Linked DNA regions of Salinivibrio kushneri. The protein of the gene in region 2 interacts with the protein of the main gene of each other region in a pairwise test. Links are inferred from orthologs where the notes say so. Each region holds a gene or a part of one and is shown on either strand. Other genes may lie near its edges.

What was found.
Region 1: the proteins of lhgO (region 2) and ppiC interact in binary tests that used the Escherichia coli proteins (3 or more experiments, as listed by UniProt). The link is inferred for Salinivibrio kushneri from one-to-one orthologs.

What each region holds. Positions count from the first base shown.
Region 1 is NZ_CP114589.1:461,437-468,274, reverse strand. What follows is about bases 1,283-3,971. They hold ppiC (peptidylprolyl isomerase PpiC), read right to left. Parts: upstream 2,924-3,971; coding sequence 2,642-2,923; downstream 1,283-2,641. Other genes in these bases: dctP (TRAP transporter substrate-binding protein DctP), read left to right, coding at 3,517-3,971; N8M53_RS14920 (GGDEF domain-containing protein), read right to left, coding at 1,348-2,484. Also shown: N8M53_RS14925 (alpha-amylase family protein), read right to left, coding at 1-1,097; more of dctP, read left to right, coding at 3,972-4,539; N8M53_RS14905 (TRAP transporter small permease), read left to right, coding at 4,596-5,171; N8M53_RS14900 (TRAP transporter large permease), read left to right, coding at 5,188-6,471; N8M53_RS14895 (universal stress protein), read left to right, coding at 6,493-6,838. UniProt on the Escherichia coli protein: PPIases accelerate the folding of proteins. It prefers amino acid residues with hydrophobic side chains like leucine and phenylalanine in the P1 position of the peptides substrates.
Region 2 is NZ_CP114588.1:1,209,222-1,216,320, reverse strand. Bases 1,482-4,431 are described here. They hold lhgO (L-2-hydroxyglutarate oxidase), read right to left. Parts: upstream 3,600-4,431; coding sequence 2,364-3,599; downstream 1,482-2,363. Other genes in these bases: N8M53_RS05780 (TRAP transporter permease), read right to left, coding at 3,607-4,431; N8M53_RS05790 (NAD(P)-dependent oxidoreductase), read left to right, coding at 1,660-2,304. Also shown: N8M53_RS05805 (GNAT family protein), read right to left, coding at 1-267; N8M53_RS05800 (GNAT family N-acetyltransferase), read right to left, coding at 260-781; N8M53_RS05795 (GNAT family N-acetyltransferase), read right to left, coding at 862-1,449; more of N8M53_RS05780, read right to left, coding at 4,432-5,760; N8M53_RS05775 (TAXI family TRAP transporter solute-binding subunit), read right to left, coding at 5,844-6,854. UniProt on the Escherichia coli protein: Catalyzes the dehydrogenation of L-2-hydroxyglutarate (L2HG) to alpha-ketoglutarate and couples to the respiratory chain by feeding electrons from the reaction into the membrane quinone pool.

The DNA.
Region 1 (6,838 bases), on a different replicon or contig from region 2:
TTTGGATCTTGCCACGCGTTTAGCCACCTTGGTTGGCCGTCTTCCCTTTTGATACCACTGGTATCAAGATCGGTATAAATCAATGGCACACCGCCATCGCGTCCCAATATATACGCGTAAGCAAGCCACTCGCTCGCTTCATCCATTACCAAACCTAAGAAAACCTCATTGTTGGGAATGTCATGGGTAATCGCAAACGTGATCGCGCGCCCTTTCGATAGCGCTTGGCCGAAGCAATAAGGGTCAATCAAAGATTTAAGGCTACCCTGGCTAGAAAAAGCGTGGTAAAGCGTTGAGAAAAGGGGGAAATCGTAAGCACCTAAACAAGTCTGTTGTAAATAGGGAGCAAGAAACAGTTCATACTCTTCTTTGCTCGCACCTCCGTCGGTGATGATTTCGCCGAAAATATGCACATCATGGGTAATATCATCCGTCCATACGCGCTTGAGGTGCTCTAGGGTCATGTGCTTAGCTGCATCAATCCGGAACCCTTTTACGCCAATGGCTTTTAACGCCTTAAGATAGGCGCGTTGCTGTGCTATCACATGATCACACACACGCAGTGTCGGCAATCCCGGATCGCTCCCCCCTCCGCTAATACGGCCGTTTTGTACTTGCCATCTATCTTTCCAATCCTGTATCCCAAATGCGTCGACGAAGTCATGCTCAGTAAAGAGTGGCTCGGATAAATCACCAAACAAGGTCAGTGTGCGATAGTGGTCTTCGTGCGCGTGATAGGCCGCCCTCACCGCTTGGCTGGGATAAGTCAAGTCGCTGCGAACATGCGCTTCATTGGCCATATGGTTGAAGACCACATCCACGTATGTAAGCACGCCAACACGGTTTAACGCCTCAACCATCGCTTTAAAATCCATCGTGTTTCCAAGCGCATTGTCAATCACACGATAGTCTTGGGGTTGATACCTAAGCCACCAGCGTTCGTCTTGTTCGCTTTTCATCGGGGGAGAGACCAGCACCGAGCCATACCCTAGCGCGCTGATCTCCTCGGCGCGTTGGACAACATCCGCATACTTCCAATCAAATGCATGCAAGATAACGTTGGCCCCTGATGATTGTGGGTCTTGTAAGCCGTTCATGTCTCTCTCCTCATCGCGTTCGCGCATCGACCGTGCTCCCGTTGTGGGTGAGCGTATTCAATGGTCAAAATTATAAGTGCTGTACGCAGCCCGCCCTCCTCCTTTGGTTGTTTGAATGAGGATGATGAGCAAGGCGTAGTCAGTGTTTCGCTGAGGATTAAGAAACCCTCGTTGGCCTGTATAACGGATGCCAAAACAGTGAGGGACGAAATAGGTTTGGCTCTTCAAGCGGGTTCGTAACCAGCTTTGCTTAAGGAATGGCGTGTAGGGTGTACTCTTTAAATGTGTTTTTCCCTTCATGCTTGGCACAATAAAGGGCATCATCCGCTTGCGCCACCAAGCAATCAATATCCAACGCCTCGGTGGTGGTTGTCACTCCAATGCTGGCAGACAAGCGCATTTCAAGCGTTGAACCACTGATCTGAATAGCATTCAGCAACTCTGCAGATAACTGTTGCGCATTAGCACTGTCACAGTAAGGCAGCACGACCGCGAACTCTTCTCCCCCCAAACGCCCGACAACACCTTTTTCATCAATGATTTGCTCGAAAACGTCAGCACAATGTTTCAGTATTTTATCGCCAACCGAGTGGCCGAATGAGTCGTTAATGGCTTTAAAGTCATCCAAGTCGATCATCAATACACTGAGAGGGAAAGCGGCCGTCTCAACGCGCCGTTTAGCTTTTGCCAAAAATGCACGGCGATTTAATAGCCCAGTCAGACTGTCTCGGGTCGCTTCACGATGAAGCTTCTCGTGGACGCGCTCCAATTTATACAAAAAGATAATCAAAGTGTTGATCACGCTGTAAGCGATGCCCGATAAAATCAGCCCTGCTTGTAATAGCGACGTGCCCAGCAGCGGCGTAAACGAATCAGGATAAAAATGTGCAAATGTCGCCCTGCCGGCAAAGGCGATACTGAACCCACCCATCACCATGATGAGCCAACGCTTTAAACGCTGACCCCCTGTGTCCGTGCTACTCACGATGGTTTGTGTCATCAGCCCTAACTGCATACTGATGATCAAACTCGCGTACACCACACGACTCCCGATGTCATCAAGGTGCGATGCCATAAATATCACGGACAGAATAACAGGTAGCACCAACTGCCAACGCGGTACGTCACGCACAAAAATTTGCCCCAGCGCCCAATGGCTGAACGAAAATGCCACCATGACACAGACATTGTAAAAAACGATCCCAAAATAAGGATGAAGGTGTGGACGGGCAAACAAGAATAGGTTGCTAAAGCCATGAATAAAAAGCGAGAGCGCCCAGCCGTTAATCCCCGGCTCTTTGCGGTTTTGTACCAATAAAAAAGCCGCTAGCAGCCATTGGATTGCAGTCAGCGTAATGAGCAGTGTCGGTGCATCGAGTTTGAACATCAGAGATACATTAATGAGGGCGTACTTTAACTTTACCACTTTATCCGTGGTGGTTTTCCGGCAATCAATGTGCGCGGCTTCAATTTATCGCGGTTAATCTTTATGACAGTTTCAGCGTCCATGCGCCGATGCTACCCGCAGATCGTGAGCGATAGAATTAGTTGCGATACAAGACTTTGATAATATGCCATCCGAATTTGGTTTTTATCGGCCCAAGCGGGCGCAATAACTCACCACTGAATACCGCTTTATCGAACGGCGGTGCCATGTCACCGTGACGAAATTCGCCTAAATCACCGCCTCGCTTACCCGACGGGCATTGCGAGTACTTCTTCGCGAGCGTTTGGAAGTTTGCACCTTTTTTAAGCTGGTCAAGCAAAGAGGTTGCTTGCGACTTATCCTTCACCAGTATGTGAAGGGCTGCTGCTTTCTTGGCCATCGGGCTGCCTCGTAAAATTAAGGCCGCCCAGTATACCGGATTTCTTCAACTGGATAACAAGAATTGTGAGGCGACCAGAACCGACGCGCGAAGTAGGCTTTGAGCTGTTGATCTCGGCGAGTATGAAGTTCAGCGCGAAAAACCAGCAGCAATTCATTAGAGGTGGAAAGATAAAATAGAAAAAACTGGGTTCCTCCAGCCTTTTTTATGCCAGCTCTATTCAGTTTCTTCATGACCGACTGCTATTGATTTCTATCCGTTTCTATTGCAGTAACACTCCTTAAAACGCTGATTTGATCGCATTTTGATGCATAACAACACGTTGAAGGGAGCAGCGTTTATCGTCATAAAAAGCATCAAAAAGAGATCTAAATCACACTGCTGGCACGTTGATATTCATCTGACTTTAATATTTACACCTCTGATGGTTAAGCTGTCTGTATTATCTGCTATTTGTTTAAAAACATCGGCAGATGCTTTTACGGGTATAGGAGAGACAGGCACCTGTTGCCACCTCACTCGATGAGAAACCGATCTCAATCACACTCTCGTTAACCACGAGTGAAAGCTAATCCACATATCGGAGGGACATGATGTCCATTTACAGCCACCTTAAGCAATTGACTGCAATTTCATGCGTTGCCGCCGCGTTAGGCTTCTCAGCCATGGCCAATGCCGACACTTGGCGTTATGCCCACGAGGAGTACGAAGGTGACGTGCAAGACGTCTATGCACACAAATTCAAGGAGTATATTGAGGAGAACTCTGAGCACACACTGCAGATTTATCGTTTCGGTGAACTCGGTGAATCCGACGACATCATGGAACAAACGCAGGCAGGTATCCTTCAGTTTGTAAACCAATCACCTGGCTTTACCGGTTCGTTGATCCCAGAAGCACAAATCTTTTTTATCCCTTACCTGATGCCGACGGATATGGAAACTGTGATTGAATTTTTCCGTCAGAGTAAAGCGGTGAATGAAGACTTCCCCGAGCTGTATGAAGAGCAAGGTCTTGAGCTGCTCAAAATGTATCCAGAAGGCGAAATGGTGATGACGGCGGACGAGCCTGTGACTGAGCCAGCCGATCTTCAGGGTAAGAAAATTCGCGTCATGACTAACCCACTGCTTTCATCAACGTATGAAGCCTTTGGTGCGACGCCAACGCCATTGCCATGGGGTGAAGTATACGGTGCACTCCAAACCAATATGATCCAAGGCCAAGAAAACCCGATTTTCTGGATTGAGTCAGGCGGTTTGTACGAAGTATCACCTAACCTGATCTTTACGCACCACGGCTGGTTTACCACCGCCTCAATGGCAAATAAAGACTTCTTTGACGGCTTGTCGTCTGACGAGCAAGCGATGATCCGCGATGCCGCTGACTATGCGTTTAACCAAACCGTTGAACACATCCGTGGCTTGGCTGAAGAATCGCTTGAGAAAATCAAATCGTCGAGTGATGAAGTCACTGTGACACGCTTGACTGATAAGCAAATCGAGAAGTTTAAAGCGCGTGCGCCACAGGTAGAGGAAACCTTCTACGAAATGACTGGCGAAAGCGGTAAAGCACTTCTTAACCAGTTTAAGAAAGACTTGGACGCTGTTACTAACTAGTCGCTAATCACTCAGGCACCGTGTTATGCGGTGCCTGTTTACCCGAGGAATACGTAATGACCGATTCCGACTCTCTCACGTACCACTCCGAGCTTCCCGGCCTCCTTGGCAAACTGGATACCCTGATTTGTAAAATCGAGTCCTTCATGTTGGCCGCTGGTGTGCTCTTAATGGCCCTAAATACCTGTGTCAACGTTATTGCACGTTTTGGTTTTGGGCAGGGCTTATTTTTTTCTGGCGAAATCAATCGCATTTTAATTGTTTTAATCACCTTTGCAGGGATTGGCTACGCGGCGCGTCATGGTCGCCACATCCGTATGTCTGCTCTGTATGACACCCTGCCTTTCAAAGGTAGAAAGATCTTAATGACAAGCATTGCGCTGATCACAGGCCTTATCATGCTGGTGTTGGCGTATTTTTCTTATCAATACATTGTCTCCGTTTATGACCGCGGTCGTATCTTGCCAGCACTTGGCTTCGAGATTTGGTGGATTTATATCTGGGTGCCACTCGGATTTATCGTCACCGGCATTCAGTACTGGTTGACTGTCTATAAAAATCTCACCTCACCCGATGTTTACCTCTCCGCTGGCGTCCTCGATGGTTACGCTGAGACAGAAAGTGAAGTTTAAATAGGCACCTACCACTATGGCCATGACGTTAATGCTCATCATGATTGTCTTGCTCGTGCTTGGCTTTCCAATGATGGTCCCTTTGATTGCTGCCGCGCTAACCGGTTTTTACATGATGTTTGGCGGCGTTGGTCAAATGGACACTTTTATTCAGCAAGTGCTGGGAGGCATCCGCCCTGCCTCATTGATTGCTGTTCCTATGTTTATTCTCGCCGCCGACATTATGACGCGGGGACAATCCGCTAACCGACTGATTGATATGGTAATGACCTTTATTGGTCATATCCGTGGCGGGTTGGCGATCAGTACCGCCACCTCTTGTACCCTATTTGGTGCCGTGTCTGGCTCAACACAAGCGACCGTGGTGGCCGTTGGCTCGGCATTGCGTCCAAAGCTGCTCAGAGCCGGCTACAGCGACTCTTTTTCGCTCGCGTTAATCATCAACTCTAGTGATATCGCCTTTTTGATCCCACCCAGCATCGGGATGATCATTTACGGGGTGATCTCAGAAACCTCCATTGCCGAGCTATTCATTGCTGGGATTGGTCCTGGGTTAATGATTCTGACCTTTTTCTCGCTCTACTGCTTGTATTACGCCACTGTCCACAAAGTGCCGACTGAGCCTAAAGCGAGCTGGAGCGAGCGGATTACCGCCACCCGCAAAGCCTTGTGGCCACTGATGTTCCCACTGATCATCGTCGGCGGGATTTATGGCGGTGTCTTTAGTCCCACGGAAGCGGCCGCGGTGTGTGTGCTTTATGCGATGATCTTAGAATTTGGCGTCTTTCGCTCACTTAGCAGCAAAGATGTGTTCACGATCGCACGCTCAACAGGTCTAATTACCGCTGTGGTCTTTATTCTTGTCGGCGTGGGCAACGGTTTTTCTTGGATCATTTCTTTCGCGCAAATCCCGCAAACCATTCTCGAAGCGGTGGGGATAAGTGAAATGGGCCCAATGGGTGTGTTGGCCTCCATTTCAATTGCCTTTTTTGTCGCCTGTATGTTCGTTGATCCGATTGTGGTTATCTTGGTACTCACGCCCATATTTGCACCTGCGATAGAAGCCACTAGTCTTGATCCTGTACATGTGGGGATTGTGATCACCTTGCAAGTGGCGATCGGCTCAGCAACACCTCCGTTTGGCTGTGACATTTTTACTGCTATTGCGATTTTCAAAAAACCCTATTGGGAAGTTATCCGAGGAACGGGGCCATTTATCGCGATGCTGCTGCTGTCAGCCGCGCTGCTGGTGATGTTCCCTCAGATTGCGTTATTCCTACGTGATATCGCGTTTGGGTAACTAAACAACAGGAGTACTTGGATGTTTAAACGAATACTGGTTGCCGTCGATGGCTCATATTCTGCGTTAAATGCGTTAGATAAAGCGATTGAGTTGCAACAACTTACTCATGCTGAGCTCTACTTATTGTGTGTGTTTAAACATCACAGTTTGTTTGAGGCTTCACTATCGATGGTGCGCCCCGATCGGTTGCAGATCCCAGATCAGACCCTGAGCGAATACGCGCGCAACATTGTTGAGCAAGCCAAACAACATGCGCTCGAAAACGGTGGCGAGAGTGTGCGTGGGTTTGTCAAAGGTGGACGCCCTTCCAAAACCATCATCAAGTTTGCGAAAAGCAAAGAGGTGGATTTGATTGTTATGGGCG
Region 2 (7,099 bases):
GATCACACCCACCAGTTGCCCCGTCGACTTTTCAAAAATCGAGTAGCGTAGCTCATTAATAAACATGTCGAAGTCATCAATCGCTTGTTGGGTGTTTTCAACTGAGCTCGATTCGGTCAGCGCGTGCGGAAGCCAATCCATAAAAGGAGCAAGGGTGTGCTGGCTTTCCAATACGGCTTCTAAAATGAAAGGCTGATGGGTCATATTGGGTGCCACCAGCAACAGACGATCGCTGTCCAGTTGGTCTACGCGCGGGGAGTCATCCATTAATGTCCACCCAGTACCGCGCCAATGATTCATTGAACACTTCACCATCGATGATGTTTTCTAACATGCCGCCATTGGCTTCAATCACTTTGCGCGATGCCATATTGTCTTCATTCGCGGTAATGAGGGCGCGAATGATCCCCAGTTCTCTTGCCTTGGGCAGCGCTAAGGCTAACATTTGCTTGCCGCATCCGCGTCCACGATATGACGGCGCAATATCGTAACCAATGTGTCCGGCTTCTTGAGATAGAAATGGCGTATTAATGTGATGGCGGATCCGAATTGCGCCAATGATTTGTGGCTCAGCATCAAGCAGCCAAAAATGACTACACGGCACATAACCTTTACGAAGGTTTTTACCCAATGACTCATCCGTTAACCGCGTCACGTAAGTGGGGAAATCGTCTTTCCCCGGTCGATAATAACCGGCATTCTCGGGGTCAAACTGAGCAAAATCATCATAAAAGCGCGTAAAGGCTGCTTGATGATGGTGTGCGGGGACGACTAATTCCATGTGCTTGTTCCAATTCCTGTCTTAAAGCTAGGCTATCTCATTGATATTGAGAAATAAACATCCTTGTCTCTCTTGTTGTTTTAGTTCAGCGCCTTAACCATGGTGGTGGCGCCTGAAAAGCCAACCAGCCATTTTAGGTGCGGAAAGCGGTCTTCTTTAGTGGCGACAAAACCTTTGGCTTGATAGAGCTTGCGGGCTCTGGGGTTACTATCAATCACATCCAACCGAACGCTTTCAAAGCCATGTGCTTGGGCATAATCGAGAATGGCATCCAATAATTGGGAGCCAATCCCCTGACCACGTATCGCGCTATCAACAGCAATGCCATCCATCACCAATTCATTGTGTGCCGCTTTACGCTCAAACAACGCCAATATCGCGCAGGCCCAAATGCCTTTGATAGGCCCCAAACTATCGATCAACTGTTTCGCGCCCATGCCCTGTGTCAGTGCGCCGGCTTGAGTTTGAAACCCAGCCAACCCCACCACCTTGCCGTTTTGCATAGCAGCAAACGAAAAGTCTGGAACAAAACACTGGGACAACACCGCCACGCGCGCTGCCTGATTAGGGATTGCCCGTGCAAACTTCATCCCAAACGCCTGCTCATAGAGCTCAGCCACTTTTTGTGCTTGCTCAAGTGGCCATCCTTGCCGGATCGCTATATCCATTGGCTCCCCTCAATCTTCTTCAATAAAAAACACTCACACACTTATCTTGACGTAAAGATTTTTAGCAATTATCTTTACATCAAGACAAATAATTAATCACAACTTAATCAGTTCAGCATGGTTTAACCACAAGCGTATAACAGCCACCCTTTTTACTGGCTATTGCGCGGCATAAGGACACACAGGAGTCATAACATGGAGACTAACACAATGAATATAATCGTATTTGGTGCCACGGGCGATATTGGCAGTCGAATTGTGTCGGAAGCGTTGCAACGCGGCCATAAGGTCACAGCAGTGACACGTAACGAGGCGGCATTCAGCAAGCTACCCGACGGCGTAAAACCTGTCGCCGCCAATTTGAGCGATGCGGACAAGGTGGCATCGGTAATGGCTAGTCATGATCTTGCCATTACGGCGTTACGTCCACCGACAGGCGAAGAAGCACAATTACCCGTGTTAACCCAAGCAGTCGTCCAAGGCGCAGCACATCATCAAATGCGCGTTCTGATTGTCGGCGGTGCCGCTCGACTGATGATTCCGGGCACTGACGGTGAAACCGTGTTAAACGCAGAGGGCTTTCTTCCCGCCTCAGCGGTTGAGATTGCACGCGCGTGCCAAGTGCAATATGAACAGTGCCTCGCCAGCCAAGATGTGATTTGGAGCTACCTCTCACCTGCCGCCATGATCGCACCTGGCACACGCACCGGTCAGTACACATTGGGGACAGACACCTTAGTGACAGATAGTGACGGACAGTCTCGCATTTCAATGGAAGACTTCGCGGTCGCCATGCTTGATGAGGCCGAAACCCCTAAGCATTTGCAACAAGCATTTACTGTGGGTTACCAATAATCAAAGTAAGAGCCAGCGGCCGAGTGTAGGCGCTGGCTTTTGCTTTCCAATATGTAACGCTAATCAGCCTCACTACTGAGCCACTGCTGTTTTTGCGTCACCTTGTCACAAATGTATTCACCAATCGGCATCGCAGAGGTCGCGGCTGGCGATGGCGCATTGCACACGTGTAAACTCCGCGCACTTTCGGCAAACAGAAAGTCGTGTACCAAGGTGCCGTCACTTAGCACCGCTTGAGCTCGGATCCCCGCAGGATAAGGCTTCAAATCCTTAGCTTTTATTGTCGGACAGTATTTATTGACTTGTTTGACGTAGCCCGGCTTCCACCACGAGTTTTTCAGCTCGACCAAGCCAGTCTTTAAGTTGTTGATGGTCACTTTCCAAAAGCCCGCAAACGTTAGCATTTGCCAGGTATCTTTTAGACTGAGATTGACCTTGCCATAGCCTTCTCGCTTCCAGCCTTGCACAGCGTTAGGTCCCACCGTAATGGAGCCGTCTATCATCCGCGTGAGATGGACACCTAAAAAAGGTAAGTCGGGATCGGGAATCGGATAGATAAGGTGATTCACAAAGCCTTGGTACTGGCTCGCAAGTTGATAGTACTCACCGCGGTAAGGGATAATTTGAAACGCGGTTGGGATCCCCATCATTTTGGTCATTCTATCTGCCATCAACCCACTGCATGTCACCACAAATTGGCATTGAATCGTCAGGCGCTCCCCGCTTGCTTGGCAATGGAGAGTGACTTGTTCAACCGCTTCGCTGGCTCCAATCACTCCTGTACTGAGTTGGGTGACACCGCCGAGCGCTTCAAACTCACACACCATTTGCTCGGTCACCCGCCGATAGTCAACAATGCTGGTCGCGCGAACCGCAATGGCACCTAAGCCTTTAACATTCGGCTCTTCAGCATGAAGCTCCGCCGCATCCAGCCAGCGCACGTCGATATCATTAGTTAAGCAACGTTCATAGAGCGCCTGCATCCGAGCCATCTCTTGCTCGTTGGTGGCGACCAATAGCTTGCCGCAGTTTTCGACCGCAATACCGTGTTTGGCGCAAAACTCAATGGTCAGTGCCGCCCCTCGTTTACAGAAGTCGGCTTTTAAACTGCCTGGTGGATAATAGACACCCGCGTGGATCACGCCACTGTTATGCCCGGTTTGGTGCTGGGCAACGCTTGCCTCTTTTTCCACCAGCAGCACAGAGCAGCCAGGATAACGCTGTTTTAACTGCCAAGCCGTGGACGCGCCAACAATACCACCACCGACAACTACATAATCATAAACAGATTTCATACACGCCTCATGACACTGGCAGCTGAGATTGTTGCAACTGATACTTGCGCCCACTGTATATAAACAGGCTCACAAACCCAACGACGCTCACTAAGCGAAGCCACAACGGAATATCGTGCCACACTAATAAGGCACCAATCATTAATAGACAAAGGCGGCTTAGCCAGTTAATCGGCCCTTCAAGATACCCTTCAATCGCGCCAATTAAGGCATACGTGCCAATAATGGCAAAAAAGCCAACCTCTAACACCGAGGCGATATCCCAGCTGACCAAGCTGGTATAAGCAATGAGCAAAGGCACGAGATACAAGCCTTTGGCAATTTTCCACGCCATCAGCCCGGTTCGCATCGGCGGCGTTTTAGCAATGGTGGCCGCCGCAAATGCCGTCAAACAAAACGGTGGCGTCACGTTACTGTCTTGCGATAACCAAAAAATAATCAAGTGCGCAGCAAGCAGAGCCAAACTGACCGCCTCCAGCCCTAAGCTTTGCTCTAACAAAGTTTCCATAAAGTCAGCCGGCACTAAGGCAACCATTTGCTTAGCGGTTTCCATGGTCATGGGCGCATTTAAAAGATCGAGTTTGTCTGGGGCCGCCAACATAAATATCGCCTTGGCTTGCTCGGGAAGCTGGCCTGATACCAGCAGCTCCAACAATTGGTTTTCAGCGATAAGCTTATACAGTGCGGGAGCTGACAAGGTGCCCAGTACGATATAGGCAGCGGTCACTGGTAAGCCCATCCCTAACACTAACGAGGCGACAGCAATTAGCACCAGCATCATAAACAGATCACCGTTCGCCCAACCATCAATCATCAGCGAGAACGTATTACCGATACCCGTGGTGCTGATCACATTCACCACCAAACCAATACCCACGAGCAAAATGGCGGTAGTGGCCATATTTTTTGCCCCTTGCGCCAAGGCCTCGATGATCGCTTTCGGCCCCATCCGATGCTCTTTAGAAAACCAGGAAGCGAAAATCACAGAGATAATCGAAATACCCGCGGCATAGGTGGGCGTGAAGCCTTTAATCAACAAGGTGACAAGCACCGCAAGGGGGATCAGGTTATGCCAACCGCGGAGAAGCACCATCAATAAGGAGTCTTCAGTGGTAACAATCTTTTGCACGCCGCTGCGCTTTGCTTCGATGCGCACGAAAAAGCCCACCGAAAGAAAGTAGATCAGCGCAGGAACCAGTGATACGGCAATAATATCCACGTAAGGAATTTGGGTGTACGAGGCCATGATAAACGCCCCCGCCCCCATTACGGGTGGCATTAATTGTCCCCCAGTTGAAGCCGATGCCTCGACCCCAGCAGCAAAGCGCGACGGAAAACCGGCTTTTTGCATTAAAGGAATACTGATCACCCCGGTGGATACGGTATTCGCTACGCTCGAGCCTGACACTGACCCCATTAACCCAGAGCCAATCACCGCAATAAAGCCCGGTCCACCGATAATTTTGCCCGCGGCCGCACGCGCCACATTGATGATGTAATCCCCAACCCCAGAGCGAACAAGAAAGGCGCCAAATAAGATGAACATGAACACGAACGTCCAGCTAATTCGGGTGATCGCGCCAAACATCCCCTCCGAGGAGTAGTAACTGCGATATAACAGGGTTTCTAGGCTCAAGCCGGGAAAGTGAAAAATCCCCGACGCCCACTCGCCCCACAGCACGACATAGCTCAAGCACACCATAATCAAAATGGGAATAAACCACCCCATGGTACGACGAATCAGCTCCACCACAATCACAATGGCTAAGCTGGCGAATACCCAATCAGCAGTAACAAATTTTACCCCACGCGCGTATAACGCATCTTCGGCATAAGGGATATATAGCAGACACGCCACTGCACCTAACGCGATAAAAATATCGACCGCCAGCGCTATTTTATTCCGCTTCAAAGAGATATGTGCCGGGTACCAAAGCGCACAAATCACCGCAAACCCCGCAAAGTGTGTCGCCGAAATCCATAACTCGGGAAGCGTTGATAAGGTGTTAAACCAAATGTGCAATACAGACAACACCACGCCCAGCACAGTGATGGTGGTGGTCACCCAGGGAAAGTCATCGCGTGTGGGTAATTCAAATTTCTCCAACGCTGTTTCATCTGGCTCTTGCTCAACTGACTGATGCTTAACTGGCTCGCTCATCCCTTTACTCCAAGCAGTGTCTGCGTTTCCATGCAATCTTTGATCTCGATAAGCGCTCCGAGCCATCCCGGAGCGCTATTGCGTTATTCCATTACCAGTTCAGACGGGATGTCGATACCCACTTCTTGATAGTAGCGTGCTGCACCTGGATGGAGCGGCACAGGCAAACCGGCGATGGCTTTCTCAATGGCCATGGCTTTAGTGGCCTTATGAATGCCCTGAAGGAAAGACAGATTCTCATAAATAGCCTTGGTGAGCTGATACACATCCTCATCGGAGAGATCTTTGCGCACGGCCAAGAAGTTAGGTTGCGCAATAGTGGTGACCGGCTTATCTAGCTCAGGGTACGTGTTGGCAGGAATTTCGTACTTGGTCCAAAGGTTATATTTACCGTTAGCCGCTTTGATTTGCTCGTCAGTAAAAGACAAGATGGAAATGTCATTCCCCAGTGCAGCGAACGCTTGGGTAACCGCGCCAACTGGTACACCGGCTGGGGTGTTCATACCATCAATGGTGCCATTTTGTAGTGCACTGGCACTGCCGCCATAACCCATATACGCCAAATTAAAGGATTCCGGATCCACGCCGAGTCCTTTCATAATCTGACGACCTGAGTTCTCGGTACCTGAATTCTTCTTACCAATCGAAAATTTTTCACCTTCAAGGTTACTCAAATCACTCACGGTGCCGGTTTCTGCCAGCTCACTGCGCACAATAAAGTGCTCAACATTCTGCCAAAGCATAGACACAGAGCGCAGTTGATCTTGGCGGCCACTTTCTGCATATGGCCCCTCGCCGGACCAGGCCCATGCGCCGTATAAGCCCTGCAAGATCGCAAATTGCGCTTCGTCTTCATTAAGCAGTTTCACATTCTCGCCGGAGCCAGCAGAGCTAATTGCCGACAAAGAAAAATGGTGCTTAGGCGCCAGCTTGACCTTACTCAGTGTCGCCAGCGCAACACCAACAGGGTAGTAAGTGCCACCGGTGGAGGCCGTTGCGAGGATGTAGCTTCTGTCTTCTGCGACGGCGGTGGAGGCGACGCTAAATGAGGCCACGGCAAACGTCAGTGCTTTAAACAGCTTATTGATTTTCATTGTTACTCTCCATGTAGGGCTGCGTTATTGATTTACACAAATTAAACGGTTAGTTAACAGCAAACACATGGTTAGCAAAGAGAGTGCCAACAGCTAAAGCGTTGTTATTAGTGGTATTACTAGGAGGACTTATCGGTAATGAGCAAGATTTTTCTTATTTCCCGCTCAGCTAGTAAGCAAAATCTTGCTCATGGTGCGGCGCCAATAAGCAGTTGACCGTCACAAAACGTAAACAAAGTGTGATC